Regions from separate parts of the Macrococcus bovicus genome, predicted to be linked through region 2. Evidence: predicted binding sites of a transcription regulator. Region 2 holds the regulator's gene; each other region holds the start of a gene.

Region 1 (4,290 bases), 390 kb from region 2:
TGCCTTCTGCTTATGCATTGATGACAAGTTGTTTATCTTGAACGTCGATATTCACTTCTTTAACTTCCGGATGATCCAGGTAGTGATCTGTGATCATATCACGTACATGCTGTTCAACGACGCGGCGTAATGGACGTGCCCCGAGTTTCTCATCGTAGCCTTGTTCAATCAGCCAGTCTTTAGCGTCTTCCGAAATGTTCATCGTGATTTCTTTTTTGTCGAGTGTGTGCTGCACATCTGCGAGCATCAGTTCAACAATGTGTCTTAAGTCTTCTTTTGTCAGATGCTTGAACTCCACAATCGCATTGAAACGGTTGAGAAATTCCGGACGGAAGAAGTGCTTGAGGTCATCAAAGATGCTCTCTCTGTCTGCTTCCTGACCATCACCGAACCCTGCGTTTGAAGTGGCGATGATAATAGTGTTCTTGAAGTTAACGATGTTGCCCTGTCCGTCTGTCAGTTTACCGTCATCCAGTACTTGCAGTAACAGTGTCAGGATCTGCGGATTCGCTTTCTCGATTTCATCGAACAGAATGACAGAGTACGGGTTACGTCTGACTTTTTCAGTCAATGTGTTGGCGTTATCATCGTAGCCGACATAGCCTGCTGTTGTACCGATCATTTTAGAGACTGCTGTCTGGTCCATGTATTCACTCATGTCGAGTCTGATCAGGGAATCTTTATTACCGAACAGGTCCACCGCCAGTTGTTTAGCAAGTTCTGTTTTACCGACACCCGTCGGACCGACGAATAAGAAGCTGCCGATCGGACGGTTGCCTTCGTCAAACCCTGCACGATTACGTCTGATAGCACGGGATACTGCTGTCACTGCATCCGCTTGGCCGATGATTTTTTCTTCAAGGCGTGACTGAATGTTTTTCAGACGTTCCAGATCATCAGAATCCATTTTAGAGACCGGAATACCTGTCAGGCGTTCAACCGTTGCTGCGACTTCATCAACTGTGACCGTATTTTTATTGTCGTCATGTGCTGCTGACACTTTATCATTCAGTTCTTTGATCTGAGCCTGCAGCTGACTTGCTTTTTCATATTCTTCTTTCTGGACAGCCTGTTCTTTTTCTGCTGTCAGTGCTTGAATTTCTTTCTCTGCTTCTACTTTATCTACTGCAGTATGAGCAGCAGAGACGTGTGCTGCAGTGATATCCATCAAGTCAATCGCTTTATCCGGTAAAGTGCGCTGCGGAATATACTGGATAGACAGCTCAATCGCTGCTTTCAGTGCTGCGTCCGGAATCTCAACATTATGGTGTTTTTCGTAGTTGTCACGGATGCCTTTCAAGATTTCAAAGGCATCTTCTTTAGAAGGTTCATTGACGACGACTTCATTGAAACGGCGTGATAAAGCTGCATCCTTCAAGATGGTATTACGGTATTCATCCTGAGTTGTCGCACCGATGACAGAGATTTCACCACGGCTCAGTGCCGGTTTCATGATATCCGACAGTCCTTTGCTGCCTGAGTCGCCGCCAGTAGAGCCTGCACCGATCATCTGATGGATTTCATCCAGGAATAAGACGATATTGCCGTGTGCCTTCACTTCATCCAGTAATTTCTGAACGTTTTCCTCAAATGCACCGCGGTACTGTGTGCCTGCTTCCAGCGCTGAAATATCGAGTGAGTAGATTTCCTTGTCTTTGATTGAAGCCGGGACATTTCCTTTCACTATCTCCTGAGCGAGGCCTTCGACGATTGCTGTCTTACCGACCCCTGCTTCACCGACTAGGATTGGATTGTTCTTGATACGGCGGCTCAGTACTTCCGCGGTATCCTGAATCTCTTTATCGCGGCCGATCACCGGGTCAAGTTTGCCTTGGCGTGCTTCTTCAGTTAAGTTGCGGCCTAGTTTACCGAGTATTCCATCTGCAGATAACGGGTTATTCTGTCCTGTGACAGACGATGGCTGTTGATCCTCCTTGAAGTGGTAGCCCTGCTGTTTAAGTGCAGCTAATTGTTCAGGTGTGACTTCCTGGCCGTTGATATAGTAGCGTTTTTTAGTGTAATTGTTAGTTTTCATCTGGTTCATATCGTTAAACATACTGTTAAATAATGCATCAAATTCGTTGCTGAAAAATGAGTTATTCATAACTTATTCCTCCTAATATTCAGTTGTCATTTTACTATCAAAGGGTGCTTATTCCTTTGATATATTCATTATATACCCAAGGTCAAAAAAGGTCAAACAATTTATTGACCTTTTTTGACTATTATTTTTGCATAAAAAAAGAGCCTCCAAAAAGGAGACTGCTGCTAATGATGATGATAATCTGTTAAAAATCGTTCCAGGCGGTTGCAGCCTTCTACAATCTCTTCCATTGTACTCGCAAAAGAAATTCGAATATGACCTTCGCCGTAGGATGTAAAGGCAGCACCAGGGACGACTGCTACTTGCTCCGCTGCCAGCAGCTCTGTCGCAAACTGAAAGGAGTCGCTGTTATAGGCTGAGATATCAGGCAGAATGTAGAATGCACCGGTGGGCAGCTCCACTGGCAGTCCCATCTGTCTCAGTCTGTCATAGAGATAGTCTCTTCTCTCCCGGTAAGCTGTATTCATATCAGTGATCATCTGCTTGGCGGCTGGATGCGTCAAAGCTGCAATTGCACCGTATTGTGAGGGTGTGGCAGCACAGATCGAGTTATAGAGATGGACTTTTGTCACCTGGTCAATGGCCGCTTCCGGTGCCAGCACATAACCGATTCGAGCCCCGGTCATGGCATGTGACTTCGATAAGCCGTTGATATAGAAGAGCTGACTGCGTACTTCAGGATGTTCTATGAAGGAATGATGCTGACCTTCATAGATATTCTCTGAATAGATTTCATCCGTAATGATGAAGAGATCTCTGTCCTTCAAGAGCTGCACAAGTTCCTGGATGGTTTCTGCACTCAATGTCGTGCCAGTTGGATTAGTCGGATAATTGAAGAGGACCGCTTTCGTCCGGGGAGTGATTGCTGCAGCGATCTGTGCTGCTGTCGGCACAAAATGCGTCTCTGTCGTATCGACAAATACCGTCTTCGCACCGAGCAGCTGAATAATCGGCTCGTAGCCCGCATAGGCAGGTGCAGGAATGATGACTTCATCCCCCGTATTCAGAATCGTTCTGAAGATACTGTCAATCGCTTCTGAGCCGCCATTTGTAATCAGCACTTCAGTCTCAGGATGATAATCCACATTAAACCGCTCAGCTGTGTAATCTGTAATTGCCGTACGCAATTCTATCAGGCCTTTGTTATGCGTGTAGCGCAACTGCCCTGCTTCGATGGCTGCGGTCATCGCCTGTCTGATGAAGTCCGGCGTATCAAATCCCGACTGTCCTAAAGTCAGATTAATGCCATTCTCATACTGGCTGACCTTGTTCGCAAACTGACGGGTCCCCGGTACTTGTAATGCCATCACCCGGTCATTGAATTGTGGCATGGCTGTTCCTCCTTAGATGATGTCATTCTGGATGAGCTGTTCCAGTGTCTGACGCTTGATAACCGGTCTGACGCCTGCCTCAGAGACGAAGACAACAGCGGGTTTCAGCATCTGATTGTAGTTTGAACTCATGCTGTAGTGATAAGCGCCAGTCGACAGAACTGCGAGCAGATCGCCCCGTCTGATACTTGCCGGCAGCTTGATATCCCGGCGGATAATATCACCTGACTCACATAGCTTGCCGGCAATCGTCATCATCTTGTCATGCGTTTCCTCACGATTCACCAGCCGCAGTTCATACTTGGCATCATATAACGCCGTACGGATATGATCGCTCATGCCGCCGTCAATCGACACATAGTAATTTGTACCTGGAATATCCTTGATATTGCCGACTTCATATAAAGTGATGCCCGCTTCTCCGACGATGGAACGGCCCGGTTCCAGAGAAAGTTCCGGCACTGGATAATCATGTGTCTGGCAGGCTGACTGAATGGCATCTGTAATGGTTCTGATACCTTCTTCAATCGGATAGCTTACATCATCATCTGTGTATTTAATGCTGAAGCCGCCGCCGATATTCAGCACCTGAATATGGATATCGTTTTCTTTCAGCCATTCAATCACCAGTTTAACAGTCTCCACTGTCCCTGTTGATTCAAAAATCTGTGAGCCGATATGGAAGTGCACACCCATAAAGTCGATATGTTCAGCCGCCTCAATCTGGCGGACACCTTCTAGCGCCAGCCCTTTCTTGATACTGAGACCGAATTTGCTGTCTTCCTGTCCCGTCTGAATAAACTCATGCGTGTGTGCTTCAACACCTGGGTTAATACGGAGCACTGCCTTGACCTG
Region 2 (4,290 bases):
TTCCAGTTCTGATTCCAGTTCTTTCAGGCTTGGCGGTGTGGTATGGTTACGCAGACGTACCTTCGAACCCGCTTCATCTATTAAATCGATCGCTTTATCCGGCAGGAAACGGTCAGAGATATAGCGGTCGCTCATCTTAACTGCCGCCACTAAAGCATCGTCCGTAATTTTAATGCGGTGATGGGCTTCGTAACGGTCGCGCAGACCTTTCAGAATTTCAATCGCATCTTCAACACTCGGTTCATTGACGGTCACCGGCTGGAAGCGACGTTCCAGTGCGGCATCTTTCTCGATGTACTTACGGTACTCTTCAAGCGTCGTCGCACCGATACATTGCAGTTCCCCGCGCGCCAGCGCTGGTTTCAGAATGTTTGAGGCATCAATTGCACCCTCAGCACCACCTGCACCGATCAAGGTATGCAATTCATCGATGAAGAGAATGATATTGCCTGCCTGATGGATTTCATCCATTACCTTCTTCAGACGTTCTTCGAATTCCCCGCGGTATTTCGTACCTGCGACCACCGTACCCATATCCAGGCTCATCACCCGTTTGTCTTTCAACGTTTCAGGTACTTCATTATTGACGATGGCCTGTGCTAATCCTTCAACAATCGCTGTTTTACCGACACCAGGCTCACCGATTAAAACAGGATTGTTCTTCGTCCGTCTGCTCAATACTTCAATCACACGAATGATTTCCTGGCTACGACCGATGACCGGGTCAAGCGTGCCTTCTTTCGCGATGACCGTTAAGTCACGTGCCAGTCCATCAAGTGTCGGCGTACCCTGTGATTTTGAGCCTTGAGCATTTTTAGCGCTCATTTCCGGGCTGCCGAGTAACTTCACGACTTGCGCCCGTGCTTTCGTGATATTTAAGTCCAGATTAGCAAGAACACGTGCCGCGACACCTTCATTTTCACGGATCAGACCCAGCAGGATATGCTCCGTGCCGACGAATGAATGATTCAGGCGACGTGCTTCATCAAGAGATAATTCAATCACTTTTTTCGCTCTTGGTGTGTACTGGATGGTGCCACCGAGACCTGTCCCGTGACCGATCAGCTGCTCGACCTCATTGATGATTTTTTCTTCCGTAATATCAAACTCTGCCAGTACTTTTGCTGCAATCCCGTCAGGCTCTTTGACAAGACCAAGCAGCAGATGCTCAGTACCGATATTATTATGCTGCAGGCGAATTGCTTCTTCCTGTGCATGTGCAAGGACACGCTGAGCGCGTTCTGTTAATTTACCAAACATGGTTTTTCCTCCTTTAAAGATGCTCTCTAAGCATCTTGGCTCTTTTTTCATCTATTTCAAGTGCTTCATTGATCGTATTGAGAAATGGGGGCTGAATCGCCACCATCAACTCATTAAATCGAAATGGCTGGGCGGGAATGATTCCCATATCAATACCCATTTTAACTTCACTTAGTCTGAGACTTGCTTCTTCTGCACTGATCAATCGTGCATATTTCAAAATACCGAGACTGCGGTTGATGCGGTCAGATGTCTGGATATAGTCATAGTCAAACAATCGTTGACGCATCGCTTCTTCTTCACCGATAATCTGCTCAACAATCTGCTTCAGGTCGCCTATAATGGCTTCCTCGCTCTTACCGAGTGTCAGCTGATTGGATACCTGATAGACATGGCCGAGTCCCTGACTTCCTTCACCATATATACCGCGAATCGTATAACCGAAGCGGTTGATTGCCTGGGCAATACGCGTCATACGTTTCATGATGGAAAGCCCCGGCAGATGGAGCATGACACTCGCTCTCAGCCCTGTGCCGATATTCGTCGGACAGGTCGTTAAATAACCGAGCGTCTCATCAAATGATATCGTCATCTTCTCATCTATCTGCTGATCGATCTCTTTGGCTTTCAAATAGAGCTGATCAAGAGATAAGTCACGCCCTAATACTTGAATACGAATATGGTCCTCTTCATTGATCATAATGCTCACCGATTCATCTTCACTGAGGAAGACGGCGCCATGGGGCTGGCTTAGAAGTTCCTTACTTACGAGATGTTTGATCACCAGCATCTGCCTCGCATTGACGTCAAGATCCGCAAGTCTCACTTCATCGAACTGTGAGCCCAGGACAGCGGATGCCGCGTTCAGTACTTGTTCTCCTGTCTGATCATCATACATAAGCGGATGCACAAAATCCTCAAGATTGCGAGCGAGCCTGATTCTGGAGCTCAGAATAATGGGCTGATCGGCTTGCTGCATCCAGTCCCCCAGCTGCACATTCAAATGTTTATCCAGCATCGGAATCCCCCCTCTGTCTCAGCGCTTTTATTTCATCACGTACTAGCACCGCTTCTTCAAAAGCCTGTTCAGCGACTAACCCTTCCAGTTTAGCCTCAAGCGCTTCTATCTGCTTCTTCAGCTTGATTTTTTGTGCTGACTTGAGAGGTGCCTGACCTGTATGCTTCTGGTTGCCTGCCTGCACGCGTTCAACAATCTGCGGGACATAATCACTGAAAGTGGCATAGCAAGTGTGACAACCGAATTTACCGATATGCAGGGCTTCACTCAGCGCAAGACCACAGTTCGGACAGACAGGTTCTGCCTGCTCCTCTCTGAACAGATGTTTCAGCAGCTGATTCATTGTAAATTCTTCATCATTATAATTCATGTTGCACCTCGCTAATGATAACGAATAACTGTCAGGATATTCTGCAGAATATTCGCTCTGATATAATCTCTATATGGTACATCTACGTATAAGGTATCACGGTGAATCGTCGCGAGTAACAGACGTTTCTCACGGTCTGAAATCAAGTCATTCTGTGATAAAGCATCAATAATATGCTCTGCCTTCTGCTGACTGACATGCTGGCCGGTCATAGCACTCAAGTGGTCGATAAACGCCCCTTGATCATTGGACTCAATCTTCGTAATACGAATATAGCCGCCACCACCACGCTTACTCTCTATCTCATAGCCATGTTCACTTGTGAAACGGGTCTTGATAACATAATTGAGCTGCGACGGTACACAGTCAAATTTCTCGGCGATCTTTGAACGCTTTATTTCCACTGCATCCCCGCTTTGTTCAAGTAGCTGCTTTAAATACTGTTCGATAATGTCAGACATATTTTTCATGATTTCACCTCTTTTTGACCATCTTTGACTTTATTATAGGGACAATGCAGAATGAGTGCAAACAATTTGTCTCTCCTTTCTAAAAGAGGTACCGCTTTCATAATAAATGTAGTATGATATTTAATGATGTTTAGTTTATATATGAAAGAGAGGAATAACATGAATTATATTATCGGGGCGATAGGTATCGTCATCTTCCTGTTACTCGCATGGGCAATCAGTTCAGATAAGAAAAATGTCAGATGGCAATATATCGGTATTATGCTCGTCATCCAGTTTCTCCTGGCATTCTTACTGCTGAAGACACCAGGCGGAGTATGGCTGGTCAATAATCTTGCAACAGGCTTCGGATACTTATTAGGATATGCTGCTGAAGGGGTTAACTTTGTATTCCCTAACATGGTCAACCTGAACGACAAAGGTGAGGCTATGAATAACTTCTTTACTCAAGTCTTACTGCCTATCACTTTTATCTCTGCTTTAATCGGTATTTTACAGTATTTAAGAATTTTACCTTTTATCATTAAATATTTAGGGCTTGCGATCTCTAAAATCAACGGCATGGGGAAACTGGAGTCTTATAATGCGGTTGCGTCAGCCATCTTAGGGCAATCTGAGGTCTTCATCTCACTGAAGAAACAACTTCCTTATATCCCTAAACACCGTTTATATACATTAACGGCTTCAGCCATGTCGACTGTGTCACTTTCTATCGTCGGCGCTTATTTCACGATGATTAAACCAGAATACGTCGTAACAGCAATCGTCTTAAATTTATTCGGTGGTTTTATCGTCGCTTCTATCATCAATCCATACCGTGTATCAGATGAGGAAGAAAACAATGTCATCATGACTGAAAATGAACATAAACAGTCATTCTTCGAGATGTTGGGTGAATACATCTTGGATGGCTTCAAAGTTGCAGTGATAGTAGGTGCCATGCTGATCGGTTATATCGCTTTGATTGCCATGTTAAACGGTATTGTCGATGCATTTACACCAGGGAAAGTCAACTTCCAGACTTTACTCGGGTATGTCTTTGCACCTCTTGCATTCTTAACAGGTATCTCCTGGGATGATGCGGTACGTGCAGGCTCAATTATGGCCACTAAACTCGTATCTAACGAGTTTGTCGCGATGCTGGATGTTCAAAATATCGTCAATAATAAAAC
Region 3 (4,290 bases), 640 kb from region 2:
AGTAAATTCAGCACTTCCAGTCCTTCTGAAGTGATGGTCATCCCTTTAGGATGAATATCGATAAGATGTTCAGCCTTAAGACTTTCAACATCACTCCTTAAAATCCTTTCAGTCTGATGAAGCCGTTCTGCTAAGGCACGTCTGCCAATAGGCTGAGCAAGGTGAATCATAGACAGCACATTAAAACGACGCTGCATTTTTTCAATCAAATCTGGAACCAGTCTCTGTTGAACGGCGAAAATTTGATCCATTCGACTTCCTCCAACTTAATGAGACATAAAACGTCCCAGTTGGGACAATGTGTGTTACACCTATATGATAGCAAGATAACCTTTTATTTGCAAGAAAAAACCTCGAACATCATTTAATATTGTTCGAGGTTTTCAGTCACGGTGACAAAATCAATGATGCCTTCCTGTACGACTCTGTCCTTATAAGTCAGCACCGGCACACGGATCTGGTATGCCATCATTAATTCATCATCTTCAGTTATATTGACTTCTTCATATGTAATATCTAAATCCACAAATTCAAGCTGTCGTTTGGCTTCTTCACATAATGAGCAGTTCGGCTGCGTATAAAGCGTCAGAAAATATTTATGCGCCGCCATAGACCCAGTCCTTCAAACGATTGTTTTCACAGCAGAGCTGATAACCTTTCTCGTATGCAGGATCATCAAGCATATCCACTAACTCCAGGCGTCCTTTTTCTGTAATCTCAATATCCTTAAGAACAACCAGATCGTCTACGATGACTTCCCCGGAAATCAGCCCTTCTCTTTTCATTTCAATAAAAGAATCTTTCAGTAATTTTGTATCAATCCAGCCAAAGAAATTTGCGAGCACAGTCCCTTTCCTCAGTTCATATAAAATAATAAATTTTAAACGGTCTTTTAACATACGGCTGTCCTCCTTGACTCTATTAGCCCATATATACCCTATTCTCAGTGATTGTACACAAAAAAATCTGTCAGGAATGACAGATTTTCAAAAAATGAAGCTATAACGCCCTCGGAGGGAATCGAACCCCCATTTCAAGAACCGGAATCTTACGTGTTATCCATTACACCACGAGGGCAATTAACTTATATTATAACGGTAATTGTTATATATTTAAATATGAAAAAATACAAGTCTGCAAGAAATTTAAAAATAAGCTCTATCTTTTGACTATTTTTGACCATATATAGTATATTATTATCAAACCTTAAAGGAGGATTTATTGATGAATTTAATTCCAACAGTTATTGAATCTACTAACCGCGGTGAACGTGCATACGATATTTACTCACGCCTTCTGAAAGACCGCATCATTATGCTTGGTTCTCAGATTGATGACAATGTCGCTAACTCTATCGTTTCACAGTTACTCTTCTTACAGGCGCAGGATGCTGAAAAAGATATCTACCTTTATATCAACTCTCCAGGCGGCAGCGTGACTGCGGGTATGGCGATCTATGATACGATGCAGCACATTAAACCTGATGTACAGACGATCTGTATCGGTATGGCGGCTTCTATGGGTTCATTCTTACTGGCTGCCGGTGCGAAAGGTAAACGTTTTGCACTGCCTAATGCAGAAGTGATGATCCACCAGCCGCTTGGCGGAGCACAAGGTCAGGCGACCGAGATTGAAATTGCTGCGCGTCACATCTTAAAAACACGTGAGAAATTAAACCGCATCCTGTCAGAACGTACAGGTCAGCCGATTGAAAAAATTGAAAAAGATACAGACCGCGATAACTTCCTAAGCGCTGAAGAAGCAAAAGAATATGGTCTTATTGACGATGTGATGCATCCAGCAGTGGAAGAAAAATAGAATATCTGATCAGCACTGAGCACTAGCTCAGTGCTTTTTTTACATTAACTTTACATACTTTTTACAAGAACTGCGACTTCCCTTTACATTTTACTGATAAATTTAGTTTGTAATCATAAAACTTAGGAGGATTCATTGTGAAATCATTCAATAAAGTTATTGCTTCATCAGTTATTGCTGGTCTTTTCTTATCTTCAATGCCGACTTCCACGGGCGTTCATACTGTAGAAGCTGCGACTAAGAAAGTAACGCCTTGCAGCGAGCAGAAAGCGCCAAAAAACATCATCTTCATGATCGGTGATGGAATGGGCCCTTCTTACAACACTGCTTATCGTTATATGATGGATAACCCTGCAACTAAAAGAATGGATCTTGTCTCATTCGACCATTACTTATTAGGTACTCAACGTACGATTGCTGAAGATGAGCATGAAAATATCACAGACTCTGCTTCTGCTGCTACAGCGATGAGTGCAGGTGTCAAAACATATAACAACGCAATCGCTGTTGATAATAACAAGACTGAAGTGAAGACTGTTCTTGAACGCTCTAAAGAAGTCGGTAAATCAACTGGTCTAGTGGCTACTTCAGAGGTGACACACGCAACTCCGGCTGCCTACGGTGCGCACGATGAATCCCGTAAAAATATGCCAGCGATCGCTGATGACTACTACGATGAAATGATCAACGGTAAACACAAAGTTGATATCATCCTGGGTGGCGGTAAAGATTACTTCCAGCGTAAAGACAGAAACTTAATTAAAGAATTTAAAAATGACGGCTACAAATATGTCGGTAATAAAAAAGGATTATTAAAAGCTGCTTCTAACTCTAAAGATAAGCAGATCCTCGGTTTATTCTCACCAGGCGGCATGCCTAAAATGATCGACCGTGACGCTAATACGCCTTCATTAAAGGATATGACTAAAACAGCGATCAAAAAATTAGATACAAACAAAAAAGGCTTCTTCTTAATGGTAGAAGGCTCTCAGATTGACTGGGCAGGTCATGCCAATGATATCACGGGCGCAATGAGCGAAATGAGAGACTTTGATTTAGCCTTCCAAGAAGCGATCAACTTCGCTAAAAAAGACTGTAATACATTGGTTATCGCAACAGCCGATCACTCTACAGGTGGTTTCTCAATCGGTGCAAACGGTATCTATAACTGGTTCACTCAGCCGATCAAACAGATGAAACATACACCTGAATACTTACGTGCACAGTTGATGAAAGACGGCGCTAATGTAGAAGAAATCATCAAAGCGAACGTCGGCTTTGAACTGAAACCAGAAGAAATGGCAGCTATCAAAGACGCAGTTGCAGCTAAAGATGCGACTAAGATCGAAAACGCCATCGAAGCACCTGTCAACGCTCGCAGCTTAACTGGCTGGACAACTGGTGGTCATACAGGCGAAGACGTTAACGTCTACGGTTACGGTCCATCAAGCAGCTTATGGAGAGGCAATATCGAGAATACAGACAACGCTAAACAAATCTTCAAGCTGATTAAATAATTAATATTTAAAAAGCCCTCTGTTGAAGTGATAGAGGGCTATTTCTTTTTAAAGGAGTATTCTGATGCACAAGTATTTATACATATTGCTCGCAGCGGGTCTGCTGACCGGCTGTGCTCAAAAAGATGATTCTGCAAGTACACAGGCGACGAAGGAGAAAGTCTCTTCCGCTACAACTGAACAGCCTTCTGCCGAGAAAAACATACAGAAGACTCAGGAAGAAGATATTCATGACCATGAAGACGCCGCCTTCAAGGATACTGAAAGTCTGAAGCCGGGCGTCAAAAAAACATATCCATTGACGAAGCTTACAACGGAAACGATTGATAAGAAGGTCAGAGTAAAAGATAACGATACTGTTCTCTATACTGAAGATACAGGGCACGGCATCCCGACTAAACCAGCGGGTGAAGGTCAGGAATTCCATGCGATTCTTGAGGTGAAATTCGATCATATGACGATGTATATGCTCGATAACGGCACTTTCATCACTGCAGATCCTCAACATGTTGAAGTCATTAAAACAGGTAACAGCATGAACAAGTATCCCGTCTTTAAAATGCATGAAGATGATGAGAAATATTTAAAATCTCTGGATCAGCATGATCCTGAATATCAGGACTATGTGAAGTATGCCCATCATTTCGGCGAAAGACAGTATGACTATAAACGCGAGATGCTCATGCATACCGCTATTCATGCAGTTAATCATGCAACACCGGGCAGTCTTACCATTCCGGAAGAACACTTCAAGCCATTCGATGTCTTTAAAAATGAAAAATAACAGATGCCGCGGCATCTGTTATTTTTTTAGGTCTACGGCTTCACCATTACGCAGCTTTTCGGCTATTTCATCCAGCTTTCTTAAGCGATGATTAACACCCGACTTCGAAATCACACCCGTCGATACCATTTCACCTAACTCTTTAAGAGAGATATCCTGATGGATAATCCG

Evidence for each region. The regulator CtsR, encoded in region 2, represses protease genes until heat stress. The targets are predictions, from matches to a motif close to ATGGTCAATAAAGGTCAAACA.
Region 1: a site for CtsR is predicted at 2,183-2,203, ahead of QSV55_RS01955 (ATP-dependent Clp protease ATP-binding subunit). Genes of this name have one in related genera too.
Region 3: a site for CtsR is predicted at 1,163-1,183, ahead of clpP (ATP-dependent Clp endopeptidase proteolytic subunit ClpP). Genes of this name have one in related genera too.

Annotation. Positions count from the first base shown of each region.
Region 1 is NZ_CP128470.1:291,780-296,069, reverse strand. Features, by position in the region: gene QSV55_RS01955 (ATP-dependent Clp protease ATP-binding subunit) at 11-2,104, opposite strand; gene QSV55_RS01950 (aminotransferase class I/II-fold pyridoxal phosphate-dependent enzyme) at 2,269-3,435, opposite strand; gene lysA (diaminopimelate decarboxylase) at 3,448-4,290, opposite strand, start outside.
Region 2 is NZ_CP128470.1:1,980,094-1,984,383, forward strand. Features, by position in the region: gene QSV55_RS10790 (ATP-dependent Clp protease ATP-binding subunit) at 1-1,260, opposite strand, end outside; gene QSV55_RS10795 (protein arginine kinase) at 1,274-2,278, opposite strand; gene QSV55_RS10800 (UvrB/UvrC motif-containing protein) at 2,268-2,648, opposite strand; gene QSV55_RS10805 (CtsR family transcriptional regulator) at 2,660-3,118, opposite strand; gene QSV55_RS10810 (NupC/NupG family nucleoside CNT transporter) at 3,278-4,290, shown strand, end outside.
Region 3 is NZ_CP128470.1:535,479-539,768, reverse strand. Features, by position in the region: gene QSV55_RS03240 (sugar-binding transcriptional regulator) at 1-251, opposite strand, end outside; gene QSV55_RS03235 (glutaredoxin family protein) at 365-610, opposite strand; gene QSV55_RS03230 (hypothetical protein) at 597-899, opposite strand; tRNA gene QSV55_RS03225 (tRNA-Arg) at 1,006-1,077, opposite strand; gene clpP (ATP-dependent Clp endopeptidase proteolytic subunit ClpP) at 1,225-1,818, shown strand; gene QSV55_RS03215 (alkaline phosphatase) at 1,956-3,335, shown strand; gene QSV55_RS03210 (hypothetical protein) at 3,400-4,119, shown strand; gene whiA (DNA-binding protein WhiA) at 4,138-4,290, opposite strand, start outside.